One region of the Allobosea spartocytisi genome, then DNA from elsewhere that is predicted to be linked to it. Evidence: riboswitches for the same ligand, from Rfam matches in the RefSeq annotation. Region 1 holds a riboswitch; each other region holds the start of a gene.
What was found. Region 1 has a riboswitch for cobalamin ahead of IED13_RS27775 (ABC transporter substrate-binding protein). Riboswitches for the same ligand answer to the same signal wherever they lie in the genome.

Region 1 (7,026 bases):
CACGAAGCCTAGTCGGACGTCGCGCGCACAGTGTTGCCGTTGAGCGTGAACAGGACCAGTGAAACTGTCCCGACGACATTTACCCATGAACGGCTTCGCTTCATCGTAGCACCTCTCCGCTTCATGACGATCCGGCAACCGGCTCGATAGGCATCGCAGGCCCGAACAGGCCTCGTCCGGCGGCCATCAACCCTTCCGCCTCCCAGAGCTTGTCCCCGAAACGGCCGATCATCCGGTCATCGACCATGTTCAAAACCGCTCCGATGAAATCCGACGGCGCCGCGCCGGAGACCGTGAAGGCGCGCTCGATCCGCTCCATCTCGGCGCCGCCCCATTTCATCACCAGCAGGATTCCGTCGATGTTCTGCGCGGCCATGCGAAACTCGGGACCGCGTTCGAGGGCCGGCAGGCAGACGACGATCAGGTCGTAGGCTGCCAGCGATGTCTGATCGCAATGCATCCACCAGTTGGCGGCGCCCTCGCCGGTGCCGGGAGGAGGCGTGATGAGAAGATCGGGTCCGTCGCCGCCATTGTTCCAGAGGCTGCCGCCGAGCGGCTGCGGCTGCGTCCCCGAGAATGCCGGCGCGGAGGACATCTCCCTCGCGGACGATCGCGACGTCTCGCTGCCGCCGGCCTCCACGAGCAGAACCTTCCTCTGGCTGCGCGCGGCCATCTGGGCGAGGTGCCGCGCCACGGTCGTCGCGCCATCTCCTGCGATCGAGGAGGCGACGCCGACGGTGCGTGCCTTGGCCGCCTCGATCGCGACCGTCGCCCGCAGAAGCGTTTGCGCCAGCAAGGCTTCAGGCAGGCGATCCTGGCCGGCACGCTGCCGAGCCTGGCTCGAAATCGCGGGCTTGCCGCTTTTGAACAAGGGGATCGCGCCGATGCACTCCAGGCCGAAACGCTGAATCTGCGCGGCACTGCGGATCGTCTTGTCCCGGAAGTCGAGAAACAGCGCCAGCGCCGCCCCGATCACCACTCCGGCCATGACCGTAGCCATGATGATCAGGATCTTCCGCGGTCCGTTGGGCTTGTCCGGAGCGAGCGCCGGCGTCATCACATAGACGCTGGGTCCCAGCCCCTGCAGCCGCTCGCGCAGCAATGGCGAGCGCTCGCCATCCTGCTCCGCGTTGAGACGCGCCTGAAGCATGACCTGGCTGATGCCATTGGCGATGAGCGCGGACTTCTCCGGATCGGAGGTCGTGACGTCGACGAGGATCGTGTGACTGGTTCCGACCCGCTTGACCGCGATGCTCCTGGCGAGGGACTCGATGGCGGTTTCCTGCTTCGCGCGGCTCTCGTCGGAGGTTGCTGGCGACGTGCCGGAAAGCCACCGGGCGAGCCCCTGAAGCACCGTCGCCGCGGGAACGAACTCGGAATCCTCGGTCAGGTCCAGCGCCCCGACGACCTTAGCCAGGGTGCCGCGCGAGCGGATGACCTCGCTCTCGTTCTCGACCTGCGTGAGATCGGCGCGCCCGAGGGAAATGACGAGGTCGGGGCCGGGCTGAACTTCCTTCACATAGACCAGGAGCTGCGTCGACGCCGTATAGCTCGCTGGCCTCAGCACCGTGTAGAGCAGGCCAAGCATCGCCGCGAGACCGACACATGCGGCAATGAGCTTCCAGCGGCGGCGTAGGCTGAGAAGGCCGAATGTTGTGGAGGGCTGGCGCTCGTCAATATAGACCGACATTGGGCTTCCGATCTGTATCCACCGACCATTTGATGTCTTTGCAGGAACTCCGCTCCCTCAAAGACGGCGTTCGCAAGTCACACAACGCGAATACGCGGGCTGTAAGTCACGATAAAACTTCGATATTTTTCACTGCAGCTTTGCAGGAACGAATTCGCACGATTGATTCGTCGCTGTACTGGGCAAAGCCAATTCCAGATGCTCGGCGTCCACAACACGCGCCGCTCTCATCCAGACAAAGGCTCTGTTCCAGACCTCCCAGCTCATCTCCTCCATGATGAGCCCGTAATCCTCCGGGCTGAGCCGCCGCAAAATCAGCTCAGCCACCCTGCGGGCCCGGTCCGCGCCCGGGTCGTTTCGCCTCCCTTCGGCGGGCCCGTTAAGCTCGCGCGGGGGAAGAAACGACGAGGAGAATCCTTCCTGCGCCGGACGCTGCACCGCCTCCATCCTGGTCTTGCGCGTATCCACGACCTGCGAATGCAGCTCGCTGCGGGACACGCGCTCACCATTCTCGAGTCGCTGCAGGATGGTGGTGCGAACCGCCGGCGGGGTCGTCTTGGCGAGATAGACACGAAGCGTCGATGGAACCATCAGCGCGACGAGCTTCGCATTCGCATCGGAATCGGCGCCGCGCGCCAGCTTCATCAGGTCCTGCGCGGTCCTGATCTTGAACTCGCACGCCTTTTCGACCCATTTGACGAAGACCCCGTGGGGCAGCCGCTCCTTGACGCGAAGGAGCTCGCGGCCGATTTCCACAGCATGTTCGGTCGCAGCCCGACGCAGGACCTTGATCCTTTGAGCGGCATCCTGCAATTCTGTCGCGGAGAGCTGTGCATTCGGCAACACGGCTATACCCTCACTCAACCCACAGTACTATTCAGCTTACGCTTGGTGCACTGCACCGTGAAGCGAGCAAAGGGGTTCCCGTCGGCGCAAAGGGAGTAGCTCCTTGAGGCGACACGCGATCCGTTTACGACGCCGGCTCGGCGACAGAGATTAAATAAAAATCTAATTTATATCAGTTACTTATCATATTTTAGGAGAATCGGAGCTACCCCCGTTCCGCTCCGCGACAAGCGAAATGAGCCTCGCTTTTCGGAAGCTCCCGCCTGATGGCAGCTCGGCCTCTCTTCAGAAACATTACCTTACGTAAGTATCAAGACGGGATGCCGCGTGGCAGAAATCGCCGCAAGCGAGATCTTGGCTGCCGGAAGGTCACGCCCGCAGTGAACCGATCTCCTGGCAGGGCGAACCAGAAACCCGGGCAGCAACATAGCCAGTGACGCTGCGTCGAGCGGAGAAAGCCCGGACATCACACCGGTCTGCGAAGCCGCCGCGCCTGGGCCCCAGATCTACAGTGCCGTCGGCGTATCGACGTCGATCATGATGGTCCCGAACCGAGCTTGACGGTGCGGCACGACCTTATAGGTTGGACGTGATCGAGGTTCTCCAGATTCAGCCTGGAGCTAAGAGGGAATTCGGTGAGGCGCGTTGCGCCAAAGCCGAGGCTGCCCCCGCAACTGTAAGCGGCGAGCTCTCCGTCCATCGTCCACTGGCGCGTGCCGCGCCGGGAAGGCCGGGCGGAACCGGCGTCGACCCGCGAGCCAGGAGACCTGCCCCGGTCATCGAAGACGTCTTTCGGACGGGGTGTTCCGGAGGTGTGTGTCGGTGATGGCCGCGCGGCCGTTATCCGTCCGCATCCTGCGCAGCTCCCGCATCCGTCATCTCGGGGAGCGATGAAGTCCATGTTCATGAAGACCGCCGGCCGCGCTGTCGCGGGGAGCTTGACGGCTGCGCGCCGCTCGCCCTATCAGAAATGTAACAATGTTTCGTATAAGGCTTGCTCTGTGCCGATTGCGCGCCCTCTCGTCCGCCTGCTTCAATGGCCCGTCCTGGCATTCCTCGGCAGCCTGGCCGCGGGCGCGGCCGGCGCAGCGCCCACCCAGTACCCGCTGACCCTGGAGAACTGCCGCGAGACGATCACCTTCACCGCCGCGCCCAAGCGCGTCGTCTCAATCGGCCAGACGCAGACCGAGATCCTCTATGCGCTCGGCCTCGGCGATCGCGTCGTCGGCACCGCCGTCTGGTTCTCGCCCATCGCCAAGCCCTATGAGGCGGTCAATGCCAAGGTGAAGCGCCTCGCCGACAACGACCCCAGCTTCGAGGCGGTTCTCGCGCAGGAGCCGGACCTCGTCACCGCAATGTTCGAATGGCATGTCGGCCCCAACGGCATCGTCGGCAAGCGCGATCAGTTCGCCAAGGTCAAGGTGCCCACCTATGTCTCGCCGACCGATTGCGTCGGCAAGGACAATTCCGGCGGCGGCGACGGTGTGCGCACACAGATGTTCACGATGGAGCTGGTCTATCGCAACATCCGCGAATTCGGGCAGATCTTCGACGTGTCCGACCGCGCCGAGACGCTCGTCGCCGAGCTCAAGGCGCGCGAGGAGAAGGCGGTCCAGGCGGTGGCGGATGCAAAGGTCAAGGACGTGCCGGTCGTCGTCTGGTTCTCCAGCAAGGACATCAAGGGCGACGGCTTCATGGCCGGCAGGAACGGCGTGCCCGCCTACATCCTGTCGAAGCTCGGGGCGCGCAACATCATCACGACCAATGAGGAATGGCCGCTGGTCGGCTGGGAGAGCACCGCCGCCGCCAATCCCGCGGTCATCGTCACGGTGAAGATGGATCGCCGCCGCTTTCCGGCTGATGATATTGAGAAGAAGCTCGATTTCCTGAAAACCGACCCCGTCGCCAGCAAGCTCGACGCGGTGAAGAACAATCGCATCGTCATCATGGATGTCGGAGCGACCCGCGCCGGGCTCGATACGGTGGACGGCATCGAGACGCTCGCCAAGGCGATCGCCGGCTTCGGTCTGACTCCTTGAGCCACGCAGCCCACGGCCCGAACTGGCCGGCGCGGATCGCCGTCGCGCTGGTTTCGCTGCTGGCGCTCACCTTCGCGGTGGCGCTGGCGGTGACGATCGGCGAGATGCGCATCCCGTTGGAGACGGCGTTGAAGGCGCTCGGCAACGGGCTCTTCGGTCTCGACTGGCCCGTCAGCGCGATCCAGCAGGGCGTGATCTTCGACTATCGCCTCAGCCGGGCGCTGATGGCGGGGTTGTGCGGCGGCGCGCTCGCTCTCTCAGGCGCAATCCTGCAGGCGCTGCTGCGCAATCCCCTGGCGGAGCCTTACGTTCTCGGCATCTCGGCGGGAGCCTCGACCGGCGCCGTCGCGGTGCTGATCCTCGGCGTCAGCATCGGCGGCACGGCGCTGACGGTCTCGGCCGGCGCCTTCATCGGCTCCTGCGCCGCGCTCGCGGTGGTCGCGCTCCTGGCGACCGGAGCGGGCGGGGCGAGCGATCGCGTCATCCTCGCCGGTGTCGCCACCTCGCAGCTCTTCAACGCGGCGACCGCGACGATCGTGACGACGCTCGCCAGCGCCGAGCAGGCGCGGGGCGTGATGTTCTGGCTCCTTGGGAATTTCGGCGGCGTCCGCTGGCCCGACCTCTGGATCGCGGCGCCGGTCGCCTTCATCGGTTTCGGCATCTGCATGCTGCACGCCAAGGCGCTCGACGCCTTCGCTTTCGGCGTCGACGCGGCCGCCTCGCTCGGCGTCGCGGTCACGCGGGTGAAAATCGTGCTCTTCGCCACGACCGCGGTGATGACCGCCGTGATGGTCTCGATCGTCGGAACGGTGGGCTTCGTCGGGCTGATCATTCCCCATGCCGCCCGTTTCCTCGTCGGTTCCGGCCATGCCCGGCTTTTGCCCGCCTGCCTCGTCATCGGTGCGATCTTCATGATCCTCGCCGACATCCTGTCGCGCGTGCTGATCCCGCAGCAGATCCTGCCGATCGGCGTGGTCACCGCGCTGTTCGGCGCGCCGGTCTTCGCCTTGATCCTCTATCGCGCCAGGAAACCCAAATGATGGGGCCTACATGACGCTCGCGATGCGAGAGGTGCGCTGGGGCACCGCCGGCCGGATGATCATCGACGGGGTGACACTGCAGGCGGCGCCAGGCCGGGTGCTCGGCCTGATCGGTCCGAACGGCTCGGGCAAATCGAGCCTTCTCAGGCTGCTTTGCCGGTTGCGCAATGTCGCGAGCGGCGTCGTCATGCTTGATGGGCGTGACATCGCCGGCGTGGCGCGGCGCGATCTCGCGCGCCGCCTCGCCTTCGTGGAGCAGCAGGCGACGACCGAGATCCAGCTGTCCGTCTGCGACGTCGTCCGCCTCGGCCGCACGCCGCATCGCGCAGCGCTGGCATCCTGGAGCGCGGCGGACGAGGCGGCGGTGAACGAAGCGCTGGCGCGGGTCGGGCTCGCGGAGCGGCACGACCAGTCCTGGCATACGCTGTCGGGCGGCGAGCGCCAGCGGGCCCATATCGCCCGGGCGCTGGCGCAGGAACCGAGCGAGCTGATCCTCGACGAGCCGACCAACCATCTCGACATCCAGCACCAGCTCGCGATCCTCAACCTCATCCGCCGCCTCGGCATCACCTGCATCATGGCGCTGCACGATCTCAACCTCGCAGCGATGTTCTGCGACGAGATCGCGCTGCTGCATGAGGGGCGGCTGGAAGCGGCGGGTTCGCCGGACGAGGTCCTGACGAGCAAAACGATCCAACGCATCTTCGGCGTCGCGGTCGCGATCCGGCCCGGAGCGTCCGGGCGGCGCCACATCGAATACCTGATCGAGGCCGAGGGAAGAGAGCGGTCTTAATCGTTCCCGGCGCCCTGCGAGAGCAGGCCGCAACGCCATGTCGTTCGCGGGATCGAACGCGATCGACACATCGACCATATTGCGGGGCGGCCGCCTGACGACGTCACGCAGCCTCAGGCAATCCCGAGGTTCACATCTGCGTGAAACACGCAACGGTGGCTGAGCACCCGCTATGCGGGCAGAAGCGTCCGAATTGCGCGGAGCAAAAGCCGTTTTCGCACGATACGGCGCTGCATTCGCTCTTCTGGCAGCGCTCACGAAACGTGATCGGCCGATGCTGGCCGTTGGCGCTGCCGGACTTCTGAGTTTCAATCATTCCACTTCAAAATTCCTCGGCATGCTCGCACGGCATCCTGAGGCTTCCGGCGAGGCGCGTTGGCTCTCTCGCCGTCCTGCTTGAACCGAACCGGGAGGGTTTACGGTGACGAAGCTGAATGTGAATGGCCGGACTCTGGACGTCGCAGTCGATGGCGACACGCCGCTGCTCTGGGTGATCCGCGAACAGATCGGTCTGACCGGCACGAAATATGGCTGCGGCGTTGCCCAGTGCGGCGCCTGCACGGTCCATATCGACGGCGTCGCCACGCGCTCCTGCGCGCTGCCGGTCAGCGCCGTGAC
Region 2 (7,026 bases), on a different contig from region 1:
ACCGGTGGGTCGGCGATGCGGACTTGCCCTCGCCGGTCTGATCATGGACCTCCGAACGGCCACGAAGAAGAGAGACGGACGTCGCTCGCGCTCGCATTCCGCCAATAGCGGGCCAAGACGGCGCCGGGTCATCGTAGAAAAGATGACTCGGGAAAACCCGCGGACCTCGCCGCCATTGCGGCGTTGGTTCGCGATTCTGACCCAAGATGCGCGGGCCGGGCCGGCCGAGAATGATCGTCCCGAGCACGGTCAACGCGGCACGGCTCGAAATATCCTGCGGCATGTACCAGAACGGCGGTGCGCTCATTTGGGACTGGGCACGCGCTGTCGATAAGTTGCAATCAAGCCATGCGCGGATCTCCCGCACATGGGGCGACATCCTCAATGGGCGAGCATCTCCTTGACGATCTGCTGCCCCGTCAGCTCCGCGGGGTAGTAGGTCGGCCAATTGGTGAGTTCCTTCAGCAGCGCCGCGCGGTCATTGCCCCAATAGAGATGGAAATGCTCGGCGACCTCGGGAGCGATGTCGTGGTCGCTGAACTGGATGAACTGCGGCGCCGCGTCGTCGCCGCTCGCCTTCTTGAAGACGAAGCGCACGCCGCGATTGCCCTTTGCGTAGGTGAGGACCTCATAGCCGTCCGACACGTAATCGGCCTTCGCCGGTTGCTGGCCACGGGAGAAGGTGATGTTCGATCCCTTGATGACGATGCGGTCGACATCGGTCTTGTAGCCGGCCTCATAATACGCGCGGTATTCACTCGCGCTTTTGTCGCCCTGTTTCGCCTTTGCAACCATGACCGGGTCGAGCGTGCCATCCTTCAGGAACGGGTAGACCGACTGCCACTCGCCTTCCCAGTCCTCTAGCGTGCGTGGCTTGATCTGGTCGTCTTTGAAGTAGCCATTGTAGATCTGACTCTTCGCACCATGCGAGTGGCCGTGAAAATGGTCATGGCCCTTCGATTTGGCTTGACCGGATGGGCCGCAGAGGATGGCTCCAGCCATCATCAGTGCGCTGAGCAGCAAGAGCCGGCGGGCTCGGTTCACGGTCGTCGTCAGCATCGGCTTATGTCCTTCGGAGGCAACAGGAGGCTTTGGTCACGCGGCTTCGGTGCGCCGACAGGCAAGGGCAGGATCAGGCAGGTCGCGACAGAGCTCGGGCTTGAAGGCGATGGTCGGCGTCTCGCCACTCAGAGGTAGGCGTCGAGTGCCGCGCGGATCGCCGCCTCTTCCATGCCGGCGCCGATGAAGACGAGTTCCTGACGCCGATCGCCCCACACGGAATGCCAGTGACGGTTCAGGATTGCCTTCCACTCGCATGGTCCGGCCAGCGCAACCGCGACACAGCCGCCCATCAGAAGTCTATCGCTTCGGTCCGACAGACGGCGCCCGCAAGTGGCACGGTGAGGGGCAAGCGTGTGTCGGGAGATTGCATGGCGAAGCCGGTTCTGATGTCGGGCAGATCAAATGCAACGTTATATCATAACATGTCAAGTTCTGAGCTGACTGAATGCAGCTTCGCCCTGATGGCCTCAATCTTCCGTCACCCCCAGGGCAAGCGCTTATCGAAATGGGCTGTCCCGTCGCCATTGGCGAACTCGGCGAAGCCACGGCTGCGCCAGAAAGCTAGCGTCGCCGGCGTCTCCGCACTGGCGTGGAGATAGAGTGTGCGGAATCCCAGCCTGACCGCCTCGGCCTCGGCGAGATCGCTGAGCCATCCGCCAATGCCTTGGCCGCGCCGTTCGGCGGCGACGTAGACCCGCGCCAGTTGCGGGATCTCCCCAGCGTCGGGATAGCGATTGGCGAAGGCCTTCGCGAGGCCGGGCTTGCGGTCGAGGGTGTAGAGCGCCGCCGTCGCGACAATCCTGTCCCAATCGTCCCGCAGCACCCAGAAGACACCGCGGTTGGCGGCTGAGAACCAGCATGCCTCATCATCCGCGACCAGGCTATCGAGGTCGGCATGCCAGTCCTGACGATAATCGAAGCCATAGAACGCCTTGATGACATCGAGGCAGAACCGCCGAGCCTCGGCGCGGCGGTCGGCGGCCTCCTCGAGCGGGCGGGTGAGTCGGAGGCCGAGGGGCACATCGGTCATGGGTCGGGGCTGGGTCGACGCCTGATCCCCACCTTCCCAACAACGCTAAGGCGTCGTCAGTGGTCTATCAAGGACCGGCTTATCAGTTACAGTTGCGGGGGCAGCCGCGGCCTCAAACCGCGTTCCCTTTTAATCCGCCCAGCGGCGGAACTTGTTCCGGGAACGTTTCTAGCTTGGGGAGCTTGAATTGGGAAGCCGTGCGTATGCCTGCTTCCGAGTGGGATGCTGAGGTCGGCTCTTGGCGCATCGGAACCACTGCCGGCTTATTCGACCAGCAACCGATCGATGCCAGTGGCGCAGAAGCGAGTCAGGCGCTCCAGCAGAAGCTCCGCAAGGCCGGCGGGAGACAACGCCTGACGCTCGTCGTCGAGGCGCGCTGCGCGGTCGCCCGCCGCCATCGTCATGACCAGCGCCCCGACCATGAACAGATAGGCATCCACCATCGCCGCGCGCGAGGCCTGCGGGTAGAGCTTCGCGAACGCCGCCAGGAACTCCGTCGCCGTCGGGTCGAAATGTTCGGCAAGGACGCCACGCGCGGATTCGCGCGGATCGACAGCCTCTCGCGCCGTCATCATCGCGAAGGCCGCGCCTTGCACGCCCTCCGCGAAGCGCTGGCGCACCGAGGGGCCGATGAAGGCCTCGACCACGGCCCGGATATCGGGCGCCGGCGCGGCCATCGCCTCGTCGAGCGCCGTGCCGCGCGCCAGCGCCAACGCATCGGCCCGGCGGGCGAAGACGGCGCGGTACAGCGCCTCCTTAGAGCCGAAATAATAGCTGAGCTGCGACAGCCGCACCTCGGCCGCAGCGGCGAGATCGCGCATCGAAGCGCCGTCGGCACCGCCCCGCTCGGCGAATGTCCGCTCGGCTGCGTCGAGAATGCGCTCGCGCGTCGGAGCCGCTGCCATCGAATCCCTCCTGAGCAGCGCCCCTGCCCTGCGTGATTTGGCTCTTATCAGAAAGCGTGTTCTACGCTATTGGTCGGACGTTCGTCCAAATTTGTGCCGCCAGAGCATAACGGGACGTCAGGAGGAAACAGCATGATGCCAGCCGGGCGCCTCGTCGATCTCTCAATCCCGCTCGAAAACGACGTGCCCGCCGATCCGCCCTTCCAGAAGGTTCGGATCGATTACCGTACCCATGAGGGCACCGCGAAGGACATTGCCGCCGCATTCCCCGGCCTGAAGCCCGAACAGCTGCCGGAGGGCATGGGCTGGGCCGTCGAGCTCGCGACGATCTCGACCCATAACGGCACCCATGTCGATGCCCCCTGGCACTACCATCCGACGCAGGACGGCGGCGCCCCTGCCCTCAAGATCGATGAATGCCCGCTCGAATGGTTCCTGCAGCCCGGCGTGAAGCTCGATTTCCGGCACCTCCCCGACGGCCATGTCGTCACCCCCGGCGAGATCGATGCCGAGCTGGAGCGTATCGGCCATAAGCTCAGCCCGCTCGAGATCGTCGTCGCCAACACCCGCGCCGGCAGCCGCTATGGCGAGACCGACTACATCGATACCGGCTGCGGCTTCGGCCGCGAGGCGACGCTGCATCTCGTCCGCCAGGGCATCAAGGTCGTCGGCACCGATGGCTGGAGCTGGGACGCGCCGTTCAGCCATACCGCCCGCCGCTTCGCCGAGACCGGCAACGCCGCCCTGATCTGGGAGGGGCACAAGGCCGGGCGCGAGGCCGGTTACTGCCAGATCGAGAAGCTGCACAATCTCGAAGCCCTGCCGGCGACCGGCTTCATAATCAGTTGCCTGCCCGTGAAGGTGCGTAACGGCTCCGCCGGCTGGACGCGGGCCGTCGCCATCCTGCCCGCCTGAACCGACAATCAAGGGAGAAGCGCATGAGCAAGGTCATCATCACCTGCGCGGTCACCGGCGGCATCCATACGCCGACCATGTCCGACCATCTGCCGATCACCCCCGACCAGATTGCGGAGCAGGCCATCGCCGCCGCCGAGGCCGGCGCCGCGATCCTCCACCTCCACGCCCGCGCCCCCAAGGACGGCCGCCCGACGCCGGACCCGGCGGTGTTCATGGAGTTCCTGCCGCGCATCAAGCAGGCGACCGATGCCGTGGTGAACATCACCACCGGCGGCGGCCTCAACATGAGCGTCGAGGAGCGCCTTGCCGCCCCGCTCAAGGCAGCGCCCGAGATGTGCTCGCTCAACATGGGCTCGATGAACTTCGCGCTGCATCCGCTGGCGGAGAAATACAGCGACTGGAAGCACCCCTGGGAGCAGCCCTATCTCGCAGGCACCAAGGATTTCATCTTCCGCAACACCTTCGGTGACATCGAGCGCATCTACAAGATGCTCGGCGAGGGCCACGGCACCAAGTTCGAGCATGAATGCTACGATGTCGGCCACCTTTACAACCTCGCGCATTGCCTCGATCGCGGCTGGTTCAAGCCGCCGGTCTTCCTGCAATTGATCTTCGGCATTCTCGGCGGCATCGGCGCCGATCTCGACAATCTGATGTTCATGAAGCGTACGGCCGACAAGCTGTTCGGCAAGGACTATCACTGGTCGGTGCTCGCGGCCGGGCGCCACCAGATGGCCTTCTGCACCCAGGCCGCGATGATGGGCGGCAATGTCCGCGTCGGGCTGGAGGACAGCCTGTTCATCGGCCGCGGCAAGCTCGCCATCTCCAATGCCGAGCAGGTCGCCAAGATCCGCCGCATCGTCGAGGAGCTCGGCTACGAGATCGCCACCCCGGAGGAGGCCCGTGCCACGCTCGGCCTCAAGGGCGGCGACCGGGTGAATTTCTGAGGCGCCCGGCATGGCGCCTCGCCCCAACCCGCTCGACGGCTTCACCGTCGATCCCACCACGATCCGCTACATCGGCGAGGGCCTGCAGCGGCCGGAATGCATCCTGGCCGAGCGCGACGGCTCGCTCTGGAGCGCCGATGCGCGTGGCGGCGTCGTCCATATCCGGCCGGACGGCTCGCAAACCCTGATCACCCAGACGGCGAGCCGCGGCTTTGCCGAGGCGACCGACGAGGAGGCGCGCTTCGTCTCGGGCACGCTGCCGAACGGCCTCGCCTTCGCGGACAATGGCGACATCCTGATCTCGAATTTCGGCACCGACCGGCTGGAGATCATGACGCGCGGCGGCGAGACCCGCGTGCTGGTCGACACCATCGACGGCGCACCGATCGGCAAGGTCAATTTTGTCCTGCGCGACAGCCAGGATCGCATCTGGCTGACGATCTCGACCCGCACGAAGAACTGGATGAAGGCGATCAGTCCGAACGTCCGTGACGGCTATGTCGCCCTCTATGACGGCGGACGGCTGCGGATCGTTGCCGACGGCTTCGCCTTCACCAACGAGATCAGGCTCGATGCCGCCGAGAAATGGCTCTACGTCGCCGAGACCTGCGCGCGGAAGGTGACGCGGTTGCGCGTCCTGCCGGACGGCAGCCTGACCGACCGCGAGACCTTCGGGCCGGAGGATCATGGTGCCTGCATCGACGGCATCGCCTTCGACGCCCATGGCAATCTCTGGGGCACCCATGTCTTCACCGACCGGATCTTCGCGATCACGCCGGAAGGCGAGTTGCGCATCCTGCTCGACGATGACCGCGGCAGCACTGTCGGCAAGGCCTTTCTCGACGCCTTCGCCCGCGACGAGGCGACGCCGGAGCTGATGCTCGCCTGCGGCGGCACGATCGCGCCCTGGTGCGCCAGCGTCACCTTCGGCGGGTCGGACCTGCGGACTGTCTATGTCGGCAGCCTGAAGGGCTCGCGCATTCCGTATTTCCGCTCACCCGTCGCCGGCCTGCCGATGGCGCATTGGTAGGTCCGGCGCTGCGCGATCACATCACGCTTCAATCAGAACAGAATTCGCAGAATAGAATTCGGGAGGAACCATGAAACGCATCGTCTCCGCGCTCGCCGGCGTCTCGGCGCTCTGTCTCGCGACCGCAGCCCAGGCCGAAATCTCCGGCGGCACCGTCAAGATCGGCGTACTCACCGACATGTCCGGCGTCTATTCCGACATCACCGGCAAGGGCTCGATCGTCGCCACGCAGATGGCGGTTGACGATTGCCTGAAGGCGGAATGCGCCGGCATGAAGATCGAGGTCGTCTCGGCCGATCACCAGAACAAGCCGGATGTCGGCTCGACCATCGCGCGCGAATGGATCGACCGGCAGGGCGTCGACGTCCTTGCCGACATGTCGAACGCCTCGCTGCAGCTCGCCATCCCGCCGCTGCTCAAGGAGAAGAACCGCGTCGGCCTGTTCCCGGGCGGCACGGCCCGCCTGACCGGCGATGCCTGCCAACCCGACCATATCGTCCAGTGGATGTGGGACACCTATGTCCAGGTCGCCGGCGTCGCGAACTACCTGACCAAGCCCGGCACGAAATGGTTCCTGGTCACGGCCGACTATGCACTGGGCCACCAGCTCGAGGCCGATGCCAAGACGCTGGTCACGGCCAAGGGCGGCACCTATGTCGGCTCCGTCCGCCACGCCTTTCCGGCCGTCGACCTCTCCTCGCAGCTGCTGACGGCACAGGGCTCGGGTGCCGACTATATCGCGCTCGCCAATGCCGGCGGCGACACCGTCGCCGGCATCAAGACGGCGCGCGATTTCGGCATCGGTCAGGACAAGCAGAAGCTCGTCGCCTTCTTCCTGACCGCGATGGACGTGAAGAGCGTCGGCCTCGCCGCGGCGCAAGGCACGGTGCTGACCGAGGGCTTCTACTGGAACCTCGACGACCGCACCCGCGCCTTCTCGGAGCGCTTCAAGGCCAAGCACGGCGCGGTGCCCTCGGCGATCCAGGCCGGGATCTACTCCTCCGTGCGGCATTATCTCAAGGCGGTGGCGGCCGCGAAGTCAGACGAGGCGAAGACGGTCATCACCAAGATGCGTGAACTGCCAATCGAGGACGACGTCGTCCGCAACGCCAAGCTGCGCGAGGACGGCCGCAT
Region 3 (7,026 bases), on a different contig from region 1:
GCAACAGCCATCCTGTGACCGCCTAGTTGGGAACGGGCACGGCTCTCCCCGCGATCGCCTGCAGATCGGCGCCCTGCGGCAGCGAGCCGAAATGTCCCGACCAGCCGCCGGCCAGCCGCGAGGCGACGAAGGCGTCGGCGACCGCATGCGGCGCGTGGCGGATCAAGAGCGAGGCCGACAGGGCCAGCGCCATCCGCTCGACGAAGCGTCGTGCCAGATGCTCGTGCCTGAGCACATCGACGAGATCGGTCTCCAGCTCGGTCAGGAAGGCGTCGTAGCGCGGATCGTTGCCGCGGGCGGCGCGCAATTCGTCGAGCAGGGCCGGCACGCAATCGGGATAGCGGCGGATCGAGCGGAGCACGTCGAGGCAGACGACATTGCCCGTGCCCTCCCAGATGCCGTTGAGCGGCGCCTCGCGATAGAGCCGCGCCATCAGATGGTCCTCGATGAAGCCGTTGCCGCCATGGCATTCCAGCGCTTCGGCGACGACCGGCGTGACGCGCCTGCAATTCCAGTATTTCGCGATCGGCGCGCCGATGCGGCCGAGCAGCTTCTCGGCCTCGCTCTCGCCTTCGCGATCGAGCGCATGGACGAAGCGGAAGGCGAGCCAGGCGGAGGCCTCGGCCTCCAGAGCGAGGTCAGCGATCACATTCGTCATGATCGGCTGGTCGATCAGCGCCTTCTGGAAGGCGCGGCGATGCGCGGTGTGATGCGCGGCCTGCGCCACCGCATGGCGCATCAACCCGGCCGAGCCGACGGCGAAATCGAGGCGGGTATAGTGGTTCATCTCCAGCCCGGCGCGGATGCCGTGACCGGGCTCCCCGATGAGGTGGGCGAGGACGCCGCGGAACTCGACCTCGGAGGAGGCATTCGACTTGTTGCCGCACTTGTCCTTGAGCCGCTGGATCTGCAGCCGGTTGCGCGAGCCATCCGGCAGCCAGCCCGGCGCGACGAAGCAGGAGACCCCCTCCTCCGTCCGCGCGAGCGTCAGGAAGACGTCGGAATGCGGGACGGAAAAGAACCATTTATGGCCGGTGAGCGAGTAGGTGCCGTCGGCATTGCGCGTCGCGACCGTCTGGGTCTGGCGGAGATCCGAGCCGCCCTGCTTCTCGGTCATCGCCATCCCGACCGTGCCGCCGCGCTTCTGCGTGGCCGGCAAGGGGCGCGGGTCGTACTCCGACGAGATGACCAGCCGGCCGAACTCGGCCCAGCGCGCGGAATCGCGCTGCAGCACGGGAATGGCCGAATAGGTCATGCCGAGCGGGCAGCAGATGCCGTTCTCGCCCTGGTTCCAGAGATAGGAGACTGCGGCACGCGCCACCTGCGCGCCTTGGTGCGGCCTGGTCCAGCACAAGGAATGGAACTCATCGCGCATCGCGAGGCCCATCAATTCGTGCCAGGCCGGATGGAACTCGATCTGGTCGACGCGCCGGCCCCAGCGATCATGCGTGCGCAATTCCGGCAGGCTGCGATTGGCCTGCCGCGCCAGGTCCTGGACCGCTTGCGACCCGACATGGCCACCGACCACGCTCGCCTGCTCGCGGAACCAGCCGGCTCCGAAGCTATCGAGAATGCGGCCGAGAGCCGGATCCGCCGCGAAGGCATCGTAATCCGCCAGCGCCGGCGCCTGATTCAGCACCTCGTGCGTATCGTAGCCGTAAGCGTCGAGCGTGCTCATGTGGCCTGTCCTTCTCGGGAGATCAGCGCGGCGAGGGAGAGATCGGCGAGAGCCGTGGCAATCTCGCGGCCGCGCTCGGGCGTGATCGCGCGCTCCGGCGAGAGCGGGCCGATCAGCGCCTCCATGAAGCCACCGACGATCATCGCGGCCGCCGCGTCCGGATCGACGGGGCGAAAAGCCCCCTGCCTGCCGCCCTCGATGACGAGCGCGCGAAAAATGCCGGCGATCTCGCGGCGATAGTCAAGCCGTGTCGCGTCGACCGCCGGGTCGGCGGGCTCGGCGATCATCGACCAGGCGAGGCGGCGATTGGCGAAGGCGCGCCGGGCGAAAGCCTCGACCGCGGCGGTCAGGCGCTTGGTGACGGGAGCATCGCTCGCGGCGATCTCGCGCAGCACGGCGAGCTCGCGCGTCGAGACGATAGCGACGATCTCGGCCATCAGCTCGGCCTTGGAGGCGAAATAGGAATAGACGCTGCCGGTCGAGACGCCGCTGGCGGAAGCCACCGCGGCGATCGAGGTCTCGTGGAAGCCGACTTCGGAGACGATCCCGCGCGCGGCGGAGAGGATCGCCTCCCGCTTGCCGGCCTTGCGCGGTTGCTTTGGCGTTCCGTCGGCCATGCGGGCTCCGAATTGAACTTGAATTCAGATTCAATTTGAGAGCGAATGCCGCCCTCGTCAAGAGGCTCGGGAACTCCTCTCCTTTCCAGGAGAAGAGTAGGGGGAGGTGTTCGGAGCGAAAAGGTCGGCTTGAATCCAGCCGCGCTGTGAGCACTAGCGGAACTGGTCCGACTCCCACACCTCGCCCTGCCCTCTCCTTCCAGGAGAGGGATCCTCGCGCCTCGACCGGGACCTCCGAAGTCACGTCCCAGAAAGACGACGCTTCCGGCTTCCCGTGCCAACCTGCGAGGCAACGTTAGAACTCGATCCCTTCCTGCGCTTTCACGCCGACGGCGAAATGATGCTTCACCAGCGTCATCTCGGTGACGAGGTCGGCCGCCTCGATCAGCTCTGGCTTGGCGTTGCGGCCGGTAACGACGATGTGGAGGTCCGGCCGGCGGGCGCGGAGCACCTCGACCGCCTCGGCGAGCGGCAGATAGTCGTAACGCAGGGCGATGTTGAGCTCGTCGAGCACCAACAATCTGATCTTGGGATCGGCCATCAACTCCCTGGCCTTGGCGAAGGCGCGCTCGGCGGCGGCGATGTCGCGGGCCTTGTCCTGCGTCTCCCAGGTGAAGCCCTCGCCCATGCTGTGCCAGCTCACCTGATCGCCGAAGGCTTCGAGCGCCCGGCGCTCGCCGGTCGACCAGGCGCCCTTGATGAACTGCACCACGCCGATGCGCCAGCCATGGCCGAGCGCGCGCAGGATCAGGCCGAAAGCCGCCGTCGACTTGCCCTTGCCGGGGCCGGTGTTGACGATCAGGAGCCCCTTCTCGAGCGTCTTGGAGGCGACCTCGGCGTCCTGCACCGCCTTGCGCTTCTCCATCTTCGCCTTGTGGCGGGCGGCATCTTCGCTGTCGGTCATCTTTTCATCCGCATCATTTCACGCGCATCGGCAATCCGGCGACCATGAAGACCACGCTGGCAGCGCGCGCCGCAAGCGCCTGATGCAGCCGCCCGGCCTCGTCGCGGAAGCGGCGGGCGAGCGCGTTCTCCGGCACGATGCCGAGGCCGACCTCGTTGCCGACCAGAACGAGCGGGGCGCAGACGCGCTCGCAGGCAGCGATCAAGGTTTCCCGGGCGGCGGCCGTATCATGCTCTGCGAGGATCAGATTGGTGAGCCAAAGCGTCAGGCAGTCGACCAGGATCGGACGGCCCGCCGGCTGGGCGGCGATGGTCTCGGCCAGATCGAGCGGTGCATCGACCGTCTGCCAGCCGGCGGGCCGGCGGGCGCGATGCTCGGCGATGCGCTCGCGCATCTCGTCGTCATAGGCCTGGGCCGTGGCGATATAGCTCCAGGGCGCCGGCAACGCCTCGATCAGCGCCTCGGCATGGCGGCTCTTGCCGGAACGGGCGCCGCCAAGGACGAGGGTGAGATGGGGGATTTCTTTCTGCATCGCATCGGCCGCTGGTTTCACGAGCCCTCATCCTGAGGAGCCGCGTGAGCGGCGTCTCGAAGGATGTTCCAGAAAGCTCCGGAACCATCTGGAGCATCCTTCGAGACGCGCCTGCGGCGCTCCTCAGGATGAGGGCTCGCGGATGACACGTCCTTTGCATTGCACAGCAGTCCGCCGAAGGCTAATGATCGTCGCTGACGGTGCCTCCGCGAGGAGGTGAAAAGGGAACGCGGTGCGAGACCGCGGCTGCCCCCGCAACTGTAAGCGGATGTCCTTCGCCATCGGCCACTGGAGCGCACGCTCCGGGAAGGCGGCACAAGGGCGCCAAATCCGCGAGCCAGGAGACCTGCCGTCGACCCGCAACGATCCAACCGGCTGCCGGCGGGGCGGCTACGGAGAACAGTCATGAATACCGTTTCGGTTTCCACCTCACAGATCAGCGTCTCGGAGCGGGTGAAGGCAGTCGCCGCCGCCCTCATCGTCGGAATCGCATTGGTCTATACGACCGGTTTCGCGGCCTCGACGAATGTCCACAACGCCGCGCACGACACCCGCCACGGCCTCGCCTTTCCCTGCCACTGAGGGAAAGCCATCATGGTCACGCGCGTTCTCACGGTCAGCATCCTGGCCGGGCTCCTGGCTGGCTTGATCGTCGCCGCCCTGCAGCATGTCACCACCACCCCGCTGATCCTCAAGGCGGAAACCTATGAAAACGCCATGCGCGACGGAGCGAGAGCGCATCTCGCCTTCGCGCAGGGCGAAGCCCGCATCATCCTCGCCCATGGCGGCGCCGATCACGCCGAAGGGGCGGAGCATGACGAATGGAAGCCGCAAGACGGTGCCCAGCGCATGCTCTTCACCAGCGTCGCCACCATCGGCACCGCGATCGGCTTCGCGGCGCTGCTGCTGGCCGGCATGCTCGCGGCGGGCGACAGCATCGACCCGCGCCGCGCGCTGATCTGGGGCGCCTGCGGCTTCCTCGCTTTCGGCCTCGCGCCGGGAATGGGGCTCGCTCCGGAACTGCCGGGAGCCGCCTCGGCCGCCCTGCAGGCGCGCCAGCTCTGGTGGCTCGCGACCACCATCGCCACCGCGATCGGGCTGTTCCTGTTCCTGCGCTACGAGGCGCCCTGGCTCAAGCTCCTGGCCGTCGTCGTGATCCTGCTGCCGCATCTCGTCGGGGCGCCGCATGCGCCGACGCCGGAGAGCAAGGTGCCGGCCGAGCTCGCCGCGCATTTCACCTCGCTGTCGCTCGGCATCCAGGCCGCGCTCTGGCTGGTCACCGCCTTCATGGTCGGCACGCTCTGGCCCTGGATGAGCCGCCGCGCGGCTGCGGCCTGAGGATAGCGGTGCCTTCGGGCGCCGCGCGAAAGGCAAACCAGATGTCCGAGGGCGACCTCACCATTCATGTCTGCACGGCCTGCCGCCGTGCCCGCGCCGACCTCCCCGATGGTTACGACCAGCCGGGGCTGGCGCTGGCCGAACGCCTCGCCGCTCAGCTCGCAGCCAAGGGTAGCACGATCCCCGTGCTGCCCGTCGAATGCCTCGCCGTCTGCAAGCGGCCCTGCACCATCGCGCTCAGCGCCGACGGCAAATGGACCTATCTGATCGGCGACCTCGACACCGACACCCATCTCGACGAGATCGTCGGCGCGGCGGAGGCCTATGCCGCCAGCGCCAACGGCATCGTTCCCTGGAAAGAACGACCGCAGTCCTTCCGCAAGGGCGTGGTCGCGCGCGTGCCGCCTTTGCCGGCGCGCCAGCAAGGATGACATCATGAACGCTCCGCAGACCGCCAATCTCGGCAAGACGCCCTGCACGATCATCACCGGCTTCCTCGGCGCCGGTAAGACGACGCTGGTGCGCCACCTCCTCGAAAACGCGCAGGGCAAGAAGCTCGCCGTGCTCGTCAACGAATTCGGCGATCTCGGCTTCGACGGCGAATTCCTCAAGGGCTGCGGCATCGCCGGCTGCAGCGACGAGGACGTGGTCGAGCTGCCGAATGGCTGCATCTGCTGCACCGTCGCCGACGATTTCGTGCCGGCGCTGGAGAAGCTGCTGAATCGGCCGAACCCGCCCGAGCATATCCTGATCGAGACCTCCGGCCTCGCCCTGCCGAAGCCGCTCGTCACCGCCTTCAACTGGCCGGCGATCCGCTCGCGCGTCACGGTCGACGGCGTCATCGCCGTGGTCGACGGGCCGGCCGTGGCCGAGGGCCAGTTCGCCGATGATCCGGAGGCACTCGCGGCACAAAAGGCGGCCGACGCCTCCGTCGAACATGACAACCCGCTGGAGGAGGTGTTCGAGGACCAGATCCTCTGCGCGGATCTCATCCTGCTCAACAAGAGCGACCTCGTCGACGAGGCCGGTCGCGCGCGGGTCAAGGCTGAGATCGCCGAGCATCTGCCCAAGGCAATCAAGATCGTCGAGACCTCCCATGGCAAGGTCGAGCCGGCGCTGATCGTCGGCCTCGGTGCCGCGGCCGAGAGCGATCTCGCCGCCCGCCCTTCGCATCACGGCGAGGGCGAGCACGATCACGACCATGACGATTTCGACTCGGTCGCCGTGCCGCTGCCGGCGGGCCTCACGCCGGAGGAACTGACGGCGCGCGTCGCCAAGGCAGCCGAGGCCGAGGGCGTGCTGCGCCTCAAGGGCTTCACCGCCGTGCCAGGCAAGCCGATGCGGCTCGTGGTGCAGGGCGTCGGCCGGCGCGTCGGCCATCATTTCGACCGGCCCTGGGCAACGAGCGAAGCCCGCGACGGGCGCCTCACCGTGATCGGGCTCAAGGGCTTCGATCTCAAGGCCGTGGAAGCGGCTCTCGCGGGGGCGTAACATCGGCCGATGCATCTTCTCCCGACCAGCGAGATCAGGCTCGACGATGGCGAAGACGCCGTCGATCTCGCCCTGCCGCCGGGAGATGTGCTCATCCTCTCCTTCACCGACAGCGACCTTTCGGCGCTGGCGGTGGCGGCGGGTGGCAGCAGCCTGTCCGTTCGGCTCGCGCCGCTCCGGCGCCTGAGGCATCTGCTTTCGGTCGATTTCCTGATCGAGAAGACGGCCGCGCATTGCCGCTTCGTGCTGGTGCGCTGCCTCGGCGGGCTGGACTACTGGCGCTATGGCATCGAGCAGCTCGGGGCGGCCTGCCGCGAGAAGGGAATCCCGCTCGCGATCCTGCCCGGCGACGAGCGCGACGATCCGAGGCTCGGCGAACATGCGACGGTGCCGGCGGAGCTTGCGGCGGAACTGCTGGCCTATTTCCAGGCGGGCGGCGGCGCCGAGAACATGCGGCGGCTGCTGT

Region 2: linked by a shared signal. The riboswitch ahead of IED13_RS21125 (GNAT family N-acetyltransferase) and the one ahead of IED13_RS27775 (ABC transporter substrate-binding protein) in region 1 are both predicted to bind cobalamin.
Region 3: linked by a shared signal. The riboswitch ahead of IED13_RS05650 (CbtB domain-containing protein) and the one ahead of IED13_RS27775 (ABC transporter substrate-binding protein) in region 1 are both predicted to bind cobalamin.

Annotation. Positions count from the first base shown of each region.
Region 1 covers NZ_JACXWY010000041.1:13,544-20,569, reverse strand. The annotation lists partial or broken gene IED13_RS27790 (IS5 family transposase) at 1-12, shown strand, start outside; gene IED13_RS27785 (Wzz/FepE/Etk N-terminal domain-containing protein) at 122-1,690, opposite strand; gene IED13_RS27780 (DUF3102 domain-containing protein) at 1,820-2,536, opposite strand; cobalamin riboswitch at 3,116-3,325, shown strand; gene IED13_RS27775 (ABC transporter substrate-binding protein) at 3,544-4,575, shown strand; gene IED13_RS27770 (FecCD family ABC transporter permease) at 4,572-5,615, shown strand; gene IED13_RS27765 (ABC transporter ATP-binding protein) at 5,626-6,408, shown strand; gene IED13_RS27760 ((2Fe-2S)-binding protein) at 6,830-7,026, shown strand, end outside.
Region 2 covers NZ_JACXWY010000016.1:37,375-44,400, reverse strand. The annotation lists gene IED13_RS21140 (amidohydrolase family protein) at 1-41, shown strand, start outside; gene IED13_RS21135 (ZinT family metal-binding protein) at 382-1,005, opposite strand; gene IED13_RS21130 (GTP-binding protein) at 1,188-1,352, opposite strand; gene IED13_RS21125 (GNAT family N-acetyltransferase) at 1,541-2,092, opposite strand; cobalamin riboswitch at 2,066-2,262, opposite strand; gene IED13_RS21120 (TetR/AcrR family transcriptional regulator) at 2,356-2,997, opposite strand; gene IED13_RS21115 (cyclase family protein) at 3,130-3,912, shown strand; gene kce (3,5-dioxohexanoate:acetyl-CoA acetone transferase) at 3,936-4,862, shown strand; gene IED13_RS21105 (SMP-30/gluconolactonase/LRE family protein) at 4,873-5,892, shown strand; gene IED13_RS21100 (ABC transporter substrate-binding protein) at 5,963-7,026, shown strand, end outside.
Region 3 covers NZ_JACXWY010000003.1:58,384-65,409, forward strand. The annotation lists gene cbiB (adenosylcobinamide-phosphate synthase CbiB) at 1-18, shown strand, start outside; gene IED13_RS05630 (acyl-CoA dehydrogenase family protein) at 23-1,678, opposite strand; gene IED13_RS05635 (TetR/AcrR family transcriptional regulator) at 1,675-2,295, opposite strand; gene cobO (cob(I)yrinic acid a,c-diamide adenosyltransferase) at 2,591-3,199, opposite strand; gene cobU (bifunctional adenosylcobinamide kinase/adenosylcobinamide-phosphate guanylyltransferase) at 3,213-3,731, opposite strand; cobalamin riboswitch at 3,914-4,099, shown strand; gene IED13_RS05650 (CbtB domain-containing protein) at 4,137-4,313, shown strand; gene IED13_RS05655 (CbtA family protein) at 4,326-5,069, shown strand; gene IED13_RS05660 (DUF1636 family protein) at 5,111-5,500, shown strand; gene cobW (cobalamin biosynthesis protein CobW) at 5,505-6,560, shown strand; gene cobN (cobaltochelatase subunit CobN) at 6,570-7,026, shown strand, end outside.